One region of the Geodermatophilus sp. SYSU D00684 genome, then DNA from elsewhere that is predicted to be linked to it. Evidence: riboswitches for the same ligand, from Rfam matches in the RefSeq annotation. Region 1 holds a riboswitch; the other holds the start of a gene.

Region 1 (5,360 bases):
CCGCGGCGGGTGCGGCAGGGCATGGCGAACACGTCGCCCGCCGCGTAGTGCTCCGGCAGCCGGTCCGGGGGCACCGGGCCGGTCAGCACCACCGAGTCGCCCAGCCGCCGGTCGGCCACCGCGCGGCGCAGCCGCTTCTCGTCCGGCCCGCCGCCGACCAGCAGCAGCCGCGCGCCCGGGTGCTCCGCGAGGACCTGCGGCCAGGCGGCCACGAGCACGTCCTGCCCCTTGCGCGGCACCAGCCGGGACACGCAGACGACGACCGGCGCCTCCCCCAGCCCGTGCCGCCGCCGCACGGCGGTGCCGTCGACCGCGGGGGTGAACCGGTCGACGTCCACCCCGGGTGACAGCTGCGCCAGCCGGGTGCGCCCGCCGAGGGCCGGCTCCAGGCGGCTGCGGGTGTACTCGCTGATGTAGGTCAGGACGTCCAGGCCGCCCGCGATGCGGCGCATGAGCTGCCGGGCGCCGGGCAGCGCGACCCAGCCGGTCTCGTGCCCGTGGGTGGCGCCGACCAGGTGCCGCACCCCGGCGTCGCGGAGGGCGGGCGCGAGCAGGCCCAGCGGCGCGGCGGCGCCGAAAAAGGCGGTGTCGCAGCCGTGCTCGGCGGCCAGCGCCGTCGCGGCGCGGGCGGTCGCCGGGGTGGGCAGCAGCATCGCGGTCCGCTGCCGGACCACGGGATACGGCAGCCGGGCGTCGTGGGCCTCCCAGCCCGGTGAGCGGGAGGCCAGCACGACGAGGGAGTCCGGGGGGCGGCGCTCGAGCAGCGCCGCGACGAAGGTCTGGATGCCGCCCTGCCGCGGGGGGAAGTCGTTGGTGACGACGAGCGTGCGGCCGCGGTCGCTCACCGGTCGCCCAGCCCCAGCCAGTCCCCGGCCATCGCGACCCGCTCGGCGGCCGTCGGGTGCGAGCCGAAGAACCACTGCCACGCCGCCGGCGGGCTCGGGTCGGCGACGTTCGTCTCGGCCAGCCGGCGCTGCATCTCGACGAAGCCGGCGGCGTCCCGGGTGAGGTCGAGCGCGTGCAGGTCCGCCCGGGCCTCGACGTGCCGCGAGACGAGGTTCTGCACCGGCGTCGCGACCAGGGACCCGACCGCGACGAGGAACAGCACCAGCGGCACCACGCGCGGGTCCCCCGCCGAGTCGGCGCCGGCCCGGCGCAGCAGCGGCGCCCAGGTCAGCAGCCAGCCGAGCAGGGCGACGGCGGCGGCCGCGCCGAGCGCCCCGATGAGCGTGCCGGTCAGGACGTCGTCGGTGGCGACGTGCCCGAGCTCGTGGGCGACGATCGACTCGATCTCCTCCGGGGGGACGTCGGCCAGCAGGGTGTCGTAGAGGACCACCCGGCGGGTGGAGCCGAACCCGGACACGTAGGCGTTGAGCGACGTCGTCCGCCGGGACGCGTCGGCGACCAGGACGTCCTCGACCGGGGAGCCGCTCTCCTCGGCCAGCCGCAGCAGGTCGGTGCGCAGCTCGCCGGCCGGCAGCGGCGTGAAGCGGTTGAACGCCGGCTCGATGACCACCGGGTAGAGGAAGGAGCCGGCGACGACCAGCGCGGCCGCGCCGCCGGCGGCCCACGCCCACCAGGTGCGGGGCGCGCGGCGGGCCAGCGCGACGAGCACGAGCAGGCCGAGCGCGGTGAGCCCGGCGTCGATGGCGGTGGAGACCGCGACGTCGCGCAGCCACAGCGGCCAGGAGCGGGTGGACAGCCCGTAGCGGTGCCGCACCACCTCGCCGTAGGCGGAGATCGGCAGCGTCACCAGCCGGCCGACGACGACCAGCGCGACCGTGCCCAGCAGCACGGTGAGCGGCCGGCGGCGGCCTCCCGCGCGGCCGACCGCGGTGACCAGCCGGCTGCCCAGGCGGGTGAGCCCGAGCAGCGCGGAGACCGCCAGCCCGAGCACCAGGTTGGTCAGCGACGCGGGACGGATGTCGGCGGCGAGGGCCTCGGCGCGGCGGACGACCTCGGCGGGCAGCCCGGCGTCGTCGGTGACCGGGGACGCGCCGCCGGGCGGGGTGGGCAGCAGCGTCCAGGGCGTGCGGAGGGCGATGACGACGACGAGCGCCGCACCGAGCACGAGCGCGACCAGCAGCGCGGCCCGGCGGGAGCCGGTGCGGCCGGGGCGGGTGGCCGCGGGGCCGGGGCGGGTGCTCGTCCCGCCCGCCCTGCTCACCCGGCCGATCCTAGGCGCGCGCCGGCCCCGCACCGCGATCTCCCTCCGCAGCGCTCTCCCTCCGCAGCGCTCTCCCTCCGCAGCGCTCTCCCTCCGCAAGGCGCTCCTCCGCGGACGCCGAGGGCCGGCGACCCGTCGGGGTCACCGGCCCTCGGTGGTGGTCCTTCGTCTAAGCGATGCGGCGCATCGCGGTGATGCCGCCCATCGAGTCGACCGACACGACCTTCACCGGCTGCCCCGATGTGGAGGCGTGCACCATCTGGCCGTTGCCGATGTACATCGAGACGTGGCTGACCGGGCTGTAGTAGAAGATCAGGTCGCCCGGCTGCAGGTCCGCCCGCGAGACGGCGGCGCCCATGCGCGACTGCATGCTGCTGGAGTGCGGGAGGCTGATCCCGGCCGCCGCGTAGGCGTACTGGGTCAGGCCCGAGCAGTCGAAGGCGTTCGGCCCGCCGGCGCCCCACACGTAGGGGTCGCCCACCTGGGCCAGCGCCGTCTGCACCGCGGTCTGCGCGGCACCGCTGCCGCCGCTGCCCGCCGACGGCGCCGGGGCCGGGGCCGGGGCCGGGGCCGCGGCCTGCGTGCCGGTCGCGGCCGGAGCGCTGTCGCCGCGCGAGCCGCCGGCCGGCTCGTCGCCCGCCTCCGCCTGCGCGCCGGCGGCCAGGCCGGCCTCCTGCGCGGCGAGCGCCGCCTGCCGCTGCGCCTCGGTGAGCGCGGCGAACTGCGCCTGGTAGTCGGCGATGTCGTCCTGGAGCTGCGCCTCCTGGGCGCTCAGGTCGTCGAGGGTGCGCTGCGCGGCGGCCTCGGCGGCCTCGGCGCCGGCCTGCGCCTGCCGGGCGGCAGCCGCCGCCTCGTTCACCTGGTCGAGGACGGAGGTGGTGTGGTCGGCGATCTGGCCGAGGGTGGCCAGCGAGGCGACGAAGTCCTCGGCGGAGTCGCTGGTCAGCAGCAGGTCGAGCCCGGCGAAGCCGTCGCCGTTGCCGTTGCCGGCGTAGGCGCTGCGCGCCACCTGGCGGATCTGGCCGTCGAGGTCCTGCAGCTGGTCCTGCGCCTCGGCGGCGGCCCGGTCGGCCTCGTCGGCGGCGGCCTGCTGCTGGGCGAGGACCTCGCGGGCCTCGTTGACCTGCTCGCTGACGACCTCGAGCCGGTGGCCGGCCTCGGCGGCGAGCTGGGCGGCCTGCTCCGGGGTGCCGGCCCGCTCGGGGTCGGCGGCCGCGGTGCCGGACAGCAGGCCGAGGGTCAGCGCGGCGGTGGTGCCGACGAGGGTGGCCCGGCCGAGGTGGCGGGGCCGCGACGGGCGGTGCGGCCCGGTGGTGCGGGTGGCGGATGTGGACTTCTCGCGTGCATGCCCCAGGACGGGGCGGGGGGTCGCCACGGGCGGCGGCTCTCCGTTTCTTCCTCAGCAACCGCCTACCGAGTTAGCTGACGGGTTCGGGCTGGGAAGACGTGCCCTATCTCCGCGCCCCGGTCGGGACCGGCGCGCACGAGAACTCACCCCAGTGCTGCGGTGGGTCCCCGGCTCACCTCGCGCACCTCCGGGGAGGGGCGTCCGGTGACTCGGCGGTGTCGGCCGAGGTCACCCTGCGTCGGGTGACGACCACCCGGCCGGACGGCGCCACAGTACGGACGTGATGCAGTTGTGACAAACGGGGGGTGCGTGGACTGTGAGAACACGCACGGTCAGCAGCCGCGCCACTCCGGTGCGTACCCGGTTTCGGGTGGTCCCCCGCCGGTCAGCCCGTGCGCCGGCGCCCGTCCCGCGACGGCCGGTGCCGCAGCGGCGGCACCAGGCCGCCCTCGGCCAGCGCCCGCACCGCCCGCCGCTCGACGTCGTCGAGCTCCACGACGACGCCCGGGCGCGGCAGGGCGCCGTCGGCGGTCCGGGCCGCCGGGACGGGGGGCACCGGCAGCAGCACGGGGCCGGTGTCCCGCTCCGCGGGCGGGGCGCCCAGCAGGGCGGTGACGACGCAGTCGGCGCAGCCGGCGCCGCGCGCGGTGCACGAGTCGCAGTCGATGAGCATGGCCGTGTCCCTCCGGTGCCCCGGCCGCGCCGCCCGGTGCCGGGCCGCGGTCGGGACGGGTCTCCCTGTCGGTTGCCCGGCACGCTAGGGACGGCCACCGACAGTCCCGGCTCAGCCGCCCGCGTACTCCCAGTGCCAGGGCTCCTCGCGGCCGTTGCCCGGGTCGGCCCAGGTCGGGTGCAGCCACCCGAACCGGCCGGCGTTGGCGACCATCCACGCGTACTGCGGCGTGCCGAAGCCGTCGACGCCGCCGCACAGGTCGACCGCCAGCCCCCACCCGTGGTTGCTGGTGCCCGGGACCGCGGCCAGCGCCGGCTTCTCCCCGTAGAGGCGGACCTGGCCGGCGTAGGTGCGGTAGGAGTCGGTGATGCAGAGCGGCTGCCCGAACGCCGACGCGAACGCCGCGCTCATCGCCCGCCAGGCCGCCGCGGCGTCGCAGCGCAGCGAGTGGCCGCCCACCCCGATCGGGCACAGCGCGCTCGGCGGGATGAGGCCGTTGGGGTATCCGCCCCAGGCCCGGGCGCCGTCGAAGCTCGGCGGGTAGACGGTGTTGCCGCACTCGACCCGCAGGGCGCCGCCGGCCGGGCCGGGGGCGGGCACCTCCGGCCGCGGGCCGAGGCTCGGCCGGCCGACGTGCAGCACCTGGTCGGCGGGCAGGCGGCGGACGACGACGGCGCCGGCCCACGCGTCGGCGGCGAGCATGGTCTGCGCGTCCAGCGCGATGCCGACGTGCCCCAGGCCCGACTCGGGGGTGCCGAGGAAGACCAGGTCGCCGGGCAGGACGTCGGCCGGGTCGACGGGCGTGGTGACCGCGAACAGGCCGGCCTGGTCGGCGGGCAGGTCGATGCCGGCGTCGCGGTAGACGGTGGAGACCAGCGAGCCGCAGTCCCAGGAGTCCGGGCCGGCCGTCCCCGGCGCGTAGGGCCGCCCGAGGGCGTCCATCGCCGCGGTGACCGCCGCCAGCGTCTCGGCGGGCAGCACGAGCAGCGACACCGGCCGGCGCGGCAGCTGCGCGGCGCCGCGCTGGGCGCCGCCGGCGGCCGCGCCGACCGGGGTGAGCCCCGCGGGCAGGCCCCGCACGGGGTCGAGCAGCTCGGCCGCCGGCGGCGCGGCGGCCCCCGCCTCGCGCAGCTGGTCGAGGTAGGCGCGCCAGTTGGCCGCCGTCTGGGTGT
Region 2 (5,360 bases), on a different contig from region 1:
CGCTGACGACGGCCAGGGTGCGGGTGGTCATCGGACGGACACCTCCGCGCGGGCCTGCCCGGTGACGTCGTCACCCGCGGCGTACACGGTCGAGTCCTGCGCGCCCCCGCGGGCGGCCACCCGGGCGGCGTGGGTGGGGGCGTCGGGCACGTGCGCCGGCTTGAGCGCGGCGAACTCGCGGCGCAGCACCGGCACGACCTCCTCGCCGAGCAGGTCCAGCTGCTCGAGCACGGTCTTCAGCGGCAGGCCGGCGTGGTCGATGAGGAACAGCTGCCGCTGGTAGTCGCCGACGTAGTCGCGGAAGCCGAGCGTGCGCTCGACGACCTGCTGCGGGCTGCCCACGGTCAGCGGCGTCTCCCGGGAGAAGTCCTCGAGCGAGGGCCCGTGCCCGTAGACCGGCGCGTCGTCGAAGTAGGGCCGGAACTCGGCGACGGCGTCCTGGCTGTTCCGCCGCATGAACACCTGCCCGCCGAGGCCGACGATCGCCTGGTCGGCGGCGCCGTGGCCGTGGTGCTCGAACCGGGACCGGTAGAACTCCACCATCCGCTGGGTGTGCTCCTTCGGCCAGAAGATGTGGTTGTGGAAGAAGCCGTCGCCGTAGTAGGCGGCCTGCTCGGCGATCTGCGGGCTGCGGATCGAGCCGTGCCACACGAACGGCGGGACCCCGTCCAGCGGCCGCGGGGTGGAGGTGAAGCCCTGCAGCGGGGTGCGGAACCGGCCCTGCCAGTCGACGACCTCCTCGTCCCACAGCCGGCGCAGCAGCGCGTAGTTCTCGACGGCCAGCGGGATGCCGTTGCGGATGTCCTGGCCGAACCACGGGTAGACCGGGCCGGTGTTGCCGCGGCCCATCATCAGGTCGACGCGGCCGTCGGCGAGGTGCTGCAGCATCGCGTAGTCCTCGGCGATCTTCACCGGGTCGTTCGTGGTGATCAGCGTGGTCGACGTCGACAGCTGCAGCCGGGAGGTCTGCGCGGCGACGTAGGCCAGCGTGGTCGTGGGGGAGGACGAGAAGAACGGCGGGTTGTGGTGCTCGCCGAGCGCGAAGACGTCGAGGCCCACCTCCTCGGCCTTCTTCGCGATGGTGACGACGGCCTTGATCCGCTCCGCCTCGCTCGGCGTCCGCCCCGTCGTCGGGTCGGTCGTGACGTCGCTGACCGTGAAGACCCCGAACTGCATCTCGTGCTCCATGTGGTTGAGAGTGCAACTACTGTACCCCGCCCAACGAGCCGCCCCCGCCGGGCATTCCCCCCGGGGGCCGTGACCGTACTGAGACCTCTCGACCGCGCACGGTGACCGGCCCGGCACGTCCGGGCGCGACCGGTCCGCACGTCCCGCGCCCACCCGTGTCGGCCCGTTCGGCCGCACCCGGCGGGTGGAACTCTGTGATCACCCCCCGCCGGCGTGCCGGTGGGGGACCGGATCGGAGCGCACCGAGGGGGAACCGGGATGTCGCTGCGGGGACAGGGAGCTGCTCCGGACGGGGCTGGGGACGGCCCCGCCGAACCGCCTCCGGGACGCGGGCTCGACGGCCTGCTGGGCACCGGGCCGGTGTTCACCGGGGCGGTGCGCGGCTACGACCGCCTGCAGGTCGACGACTACGTCGCCTGGGCGGAGACCGAGCTGCTGGTCCTGCGCCGGGAGAACGAGCACCTGCTCAGCCGCTACGCCGCCGCGTCGGCCGAGCTGCAGAACGCCCGCCGCCGGCTGGCCCAGCTGGTCCGCGAGCGGCAGAGCCTGCCCGGCCCCGAGGACGCCGCCGCGATGATGCGCCGGGCCGAGGAGGCGGCCGCCGCGCTGACCGCCGCCGCCGAGGAGGAGGCCGGGCGGATCCGCGCCGAGGCGCTCACCGAGGCACAGGCCCGGCTGTCCGGGGTGGCCGAGATGCGCGAGGCGGTGCTCGCCGCCCGCGAGCAGACCCGCAGCGAGGCCGCCGCGATCCTGGAGGCCGCGCGCCGCGAGGCGGCCCGGCTGGAGGAGGGGGCCGCCGCCGAGCGCGCGCGGCGGGACCGCGAGGCCGCCGAGGCGCGGGCGCGGGCCGACGCCGAGGCGCTCGAGCGCCGGTCCGCCGTCGAGGCCGAGCTCGCGCCCCTACGCGACGAGCGCGACCGGGCGCGCGACTGGCTGCGCCTGCTGACCGGGCAGCTGGACGAGGCGCTCGCCGTCGTCACCGGGGTCGTGCCCGACGACGTCCACGCCCTCGGCGACAAGCGGGGCCTGCCCCGCCTCGGGGAGGACCCGGCGCCCGAGCCCCGCGCGGGGGCGCGTCCGGCGCCGTCCGCCACGGACGTGTCCGACGTGACACCTCTGCACGGTCCCGGCCGACCCGAGGTCGCCGCGGCCTCCTGACCAGCGGTGACGCGGAGGTGCGTTCCGGGACGGGGGAGTCCGCACCACGCGTCCCGACCGCACCTCCGGCCCCGGCCGTTGTCACGAACCGGTAACGACCGTACGGTGGCTGGCGTCCGGCAGGTCGTCAGGTCCCCGTCCCGGGGAGCCCGGCCGGACGCCGCCGAGTCGTGTCCGCACCCGTGGACGCGAGCCGGGGACCCACCGCAGTACTGGGGTGAATCGCGCCCGCCGAGCTCCGGCCCGGCGCGCGTAGGGCTCCTTCCCGCCCGAACCCGTCAGCTAACTCGGTAGGCGGCTCACGGAAGAAACGGAGAGTCTCCGCATGCCCCGCCTCCGGGCCGAAGCGGCCCGCAGGTGCAGCTGCCCGCGCGCACACCGCGCCCCCGCGTCCGCCTGACGCCGGCCGCCCCTGCCCTGCCGCTCCCTGCGACGACGTCGCCGGGGACCCCGTACCGCCACACCCCCCCAGACCCGCGCCGCACCCGCACGCCCGAGGTCCGCCTCCGGGCCGCTGCCGCGCGCACTCTCCCTCGGAGCCCTCACCCCCTCATGTCCCGCCACGTCCCGAACACGCCTGCCGACGCCCCCGTGACCGTCGAGCTCGCCACCCCCGACGTCCTCGCCGACACCGCCACCCGCGAGCTGCCCGCGCTCGCCGACGCCGCCGAGCCGGCCGCCGAGGCCCCCGCCCGCCGGCGCCTGTTCCGCCGCGGCAGCCCGCCACTGGGCCCGCGCCGCCCGGCCCTCCTGCTCGGCGCCGCCGCGGCCGGCGCGCTGATCGTGGGCGTCGTCTCCACCAGCGGCCCGGCCGCCTCCGCCGGCACCGACACCGCCGGCACCGCGGTCAGCGTCGCCGACGAGCTGGGCATCCCGCAGCAGCAGGCCGCCGCGCAGGCCGCGACCGCCCCCGACCTGACGACGCTGGCCGACGTCGCCGCCTCGCGCGCCGAGCGCAGTGCGCAGGAGGCCGGTGCCGCCCAGGCGCAGCTCGCCGCCGAGCAGGCCGAGCGCGACCGCCAGGCCGCCGAGGCCGAGGCCGCCCGCGTCGCCGCCGAGGCCGAGGCCGCCCGCGTCGCCGCGGAGCAGGAGGCCGCCCGCCAGGCCGCCGAGGCGCAGGCCGCCGCCGAGGCCGCCGCCGCGCAGCAGGCCGCCGAGGAGCAGGCCGCCGAGGAGGCCGCGCCGGCCGCGCCCTCCGGCTCCTTCAAGGACTACGCGCTGAGCAAGGTCGGCAGCGGCGAGCAGTTCTCCTGCCTGGAGAAGCTGTGGGGCAAGGAGAGCGGCTGGAACCCCAACGCGCAGAACCCCACCAGCACCGCCTACGGCATCCCGCAGTTCCTGGACTCCACCTGGGCCAGCACCGGGATCGCCAAGACCTCCGACGGCTACCGCCAGATCGACGCCGGCCTGATCTACATCGAGGAGCGCTACGGCTCGCCGTGCGACGCCTGGGCGCACTCGCAGGCCACCGGCTGGTACTGATCCCCAGGTGATCCAGCGAGGGCCGGCCACCCGGGTGGTGCCCGCGGGGTTCGTCCGCGCGCACACCCAGGTGCGCCGGCCCTCGCTCGTCCCCGAGGTGCGGCTGCACGTCGCCGACGACGTCGTCGCCCTGTGGGAGGCGATGGAGACCGCGGCCGGCGGGGCGGGGGAGGAGCCGCCGTTCTGGGCGGCCGCCTGGCCCGGCGGGCAGGCGCTGGCCCGCCACCTGCTCGACGCGCCCGCCACCGTCGTGGGCCGCACGGTGCTCGACCTCGGGTCGGGCAGCGGCCTGGTCGCCGTCGCCGCCGTCCTCGCCGGCGCCCGCCGGGTGCTGGCCAGCGACGTCGACCCGTTCTCCCGGACGGCGGTCGGTGTCAACGCCGGCCTCAACGGCGTGACCGGCATCAGCGTCACCGGCGACGTGCTGGACCGGGAGCCACCGGCCGTCGACGTCGTCGTCGCCGGGGACGTCTGCTACGACCGGGAGATGACCGGGCGGGTGCTGCCCTTCCTCGACCGGGCGCGGGCCCGCGGCTGCGCCGTGCTGATCGGCGACCCCGGCCGCCCGTACCTGCCGCACGAGCGGCTGGAGCCCGCCGCGGTGTACGAGGTCCCCGAGACCGAGGGGCCCGGGCTGCGCCGGACGACGGTGTGGCGGCTGCCCTGAGCGCCGCCGGATACGGTCGCCGCGTGCGCCCCTACGCCTTCACCGGTACCGCCGTCGTCACCGGGGCGGCCAGCGGCATCGGCGCCGCGCTCGCCCCGCGGCTGGCCGCCCGCGGCACGGACCTCGTGCTGCTCGACCGCGACGCCGAGCGGCTCGAGGGCGTCGCGGCGGCGGTCCGCGCGGCCTCCCCGGGCCGGTCGGTGGACACTGTCGTCGCCGACCTCGCCGACGCCGGGCAGCTGCGCGAGGCCGCCGACCGGGTCGTCGCGGGTCACCCGGCGACGACGCTGCTGGTCAACAACGCCGGCGTCGCGCTGGGCGGGCGGTTCGACCAGGTGACCCTCGAGGAGTTCGAGTGGGTCATGGACGTCAACTTCCGCGCCGCCGTCCGGCTCACCCACGCGCTGCTGCCCACGCTGAAGGGGAACCCCGGGTCGCACCTGGTCAACGTCTCCAGCCTCTTCGGGCTCATGGCGCCGGCCGGGCAGGCGGCGTACGCGTCGAGCAAGTTCGCCGTCCGCGGGTTCACCGAGGCGCTGCGGCACGAGCTGGCCGAGGACGGCGTCGGCGTGACCAGCGTGCACCCCGGCGGCATCGCCACCCGGATCGCCGAGACCGCCCGCGTGGCCAGCGGTGCCGACCCCGCGGAGGCCGAGCGGGGCAAGCGCGAGTTCGCCAGGCTGCTGCGCTACCCGGCCGACCGCGCCGCGCAGCGGATCGTCGAGGCGGTGGAGCGGCGCCGGCCGCGGCTGCTCATCGGCGCCAGCGCCGTCGTCCCCGACGTCCTGGTGCGGCTGGCGCCGGGCTCGTACGGGCGGGTGCTCGCCGCCGCCACCCGGCTGGCCGGCCTGCGCCGGGCGGCCTG

Evidence for each region. A riboswitch is a leader RNA that binds a small molecule or an ion and turns the genes downstream of it on or off. The one in region 1 is predicted to bind cyclic di-AMP.
Region 2: it holds a riboswitch for cyclic di-AMP, as region 1 does, so the genes downstream of both, ACI79L_RS00580 (aggregation-promoting factor C-terminal-like domain-containing protein) here and ACI79L_RS21105 (C40 family peptidase) in region 1, are expected to answer to the same signal.

What each region holds. Positions count from the first base shown of each region.
Region 1 is NZ_JBJGZI010000035.1:29,045-34,404, forward strand. Features, by position in the region: gene ACI79L_RS21095 (glycosyltransferase family 4 protein) at 1-845, opposite strand, end outside; gene ACI79L_RS21100 (M48 family metallopeptidase) at 842-2,167, opposite strand; gene ACI79L_RS21105 (C40 family peptidase) at 2,337-3,542, opposite strand; cyclic di-AMP (ydaO/yuaA leader) riboswitch at 3,559-3,740, opposite strand; gene ACI79L_RS21110 (hypothetical protein) at 3,901-4,188, opposite strand; gene ACI79L_RS21115 (D-alanyl-D-alanine carboxypeptidase family protein) at 4,300-5,360, opposite strand, start outside.
Region 2 is NZ_JBJGZI010000001.1:114,457-119,816, reverse strand. Features, by position in the region: gene ACI79L_RS00595 (FMN reductase) at 1-31, opposite strand, end outside; gene ACI79L_RS00590 (LLM class flavin-dependent oxidoreductase) at 28-1,188, opposite strand; gene ACI79L_RS00585 (hypothetical protein) at 1,549-2,346, shown strand; cyclic di-AMP (ydaO/yuaA leader) riboswitch at 2,498-2,658, shown strand; gene ACI79L_RS00580 (aggregation-promoting factor C-terminal-like domain-containing protein) at 2,938-3,828, shown strand; gene ACI79L_RS00575 (class I SAM-dependent methyltransferase) at 3,836-4,495, shown strand; gene ACI79L_RS00570 (SDR family NAD(P)-dependent oxidoreductase) at 4,519-5,360, shown strand, end outside.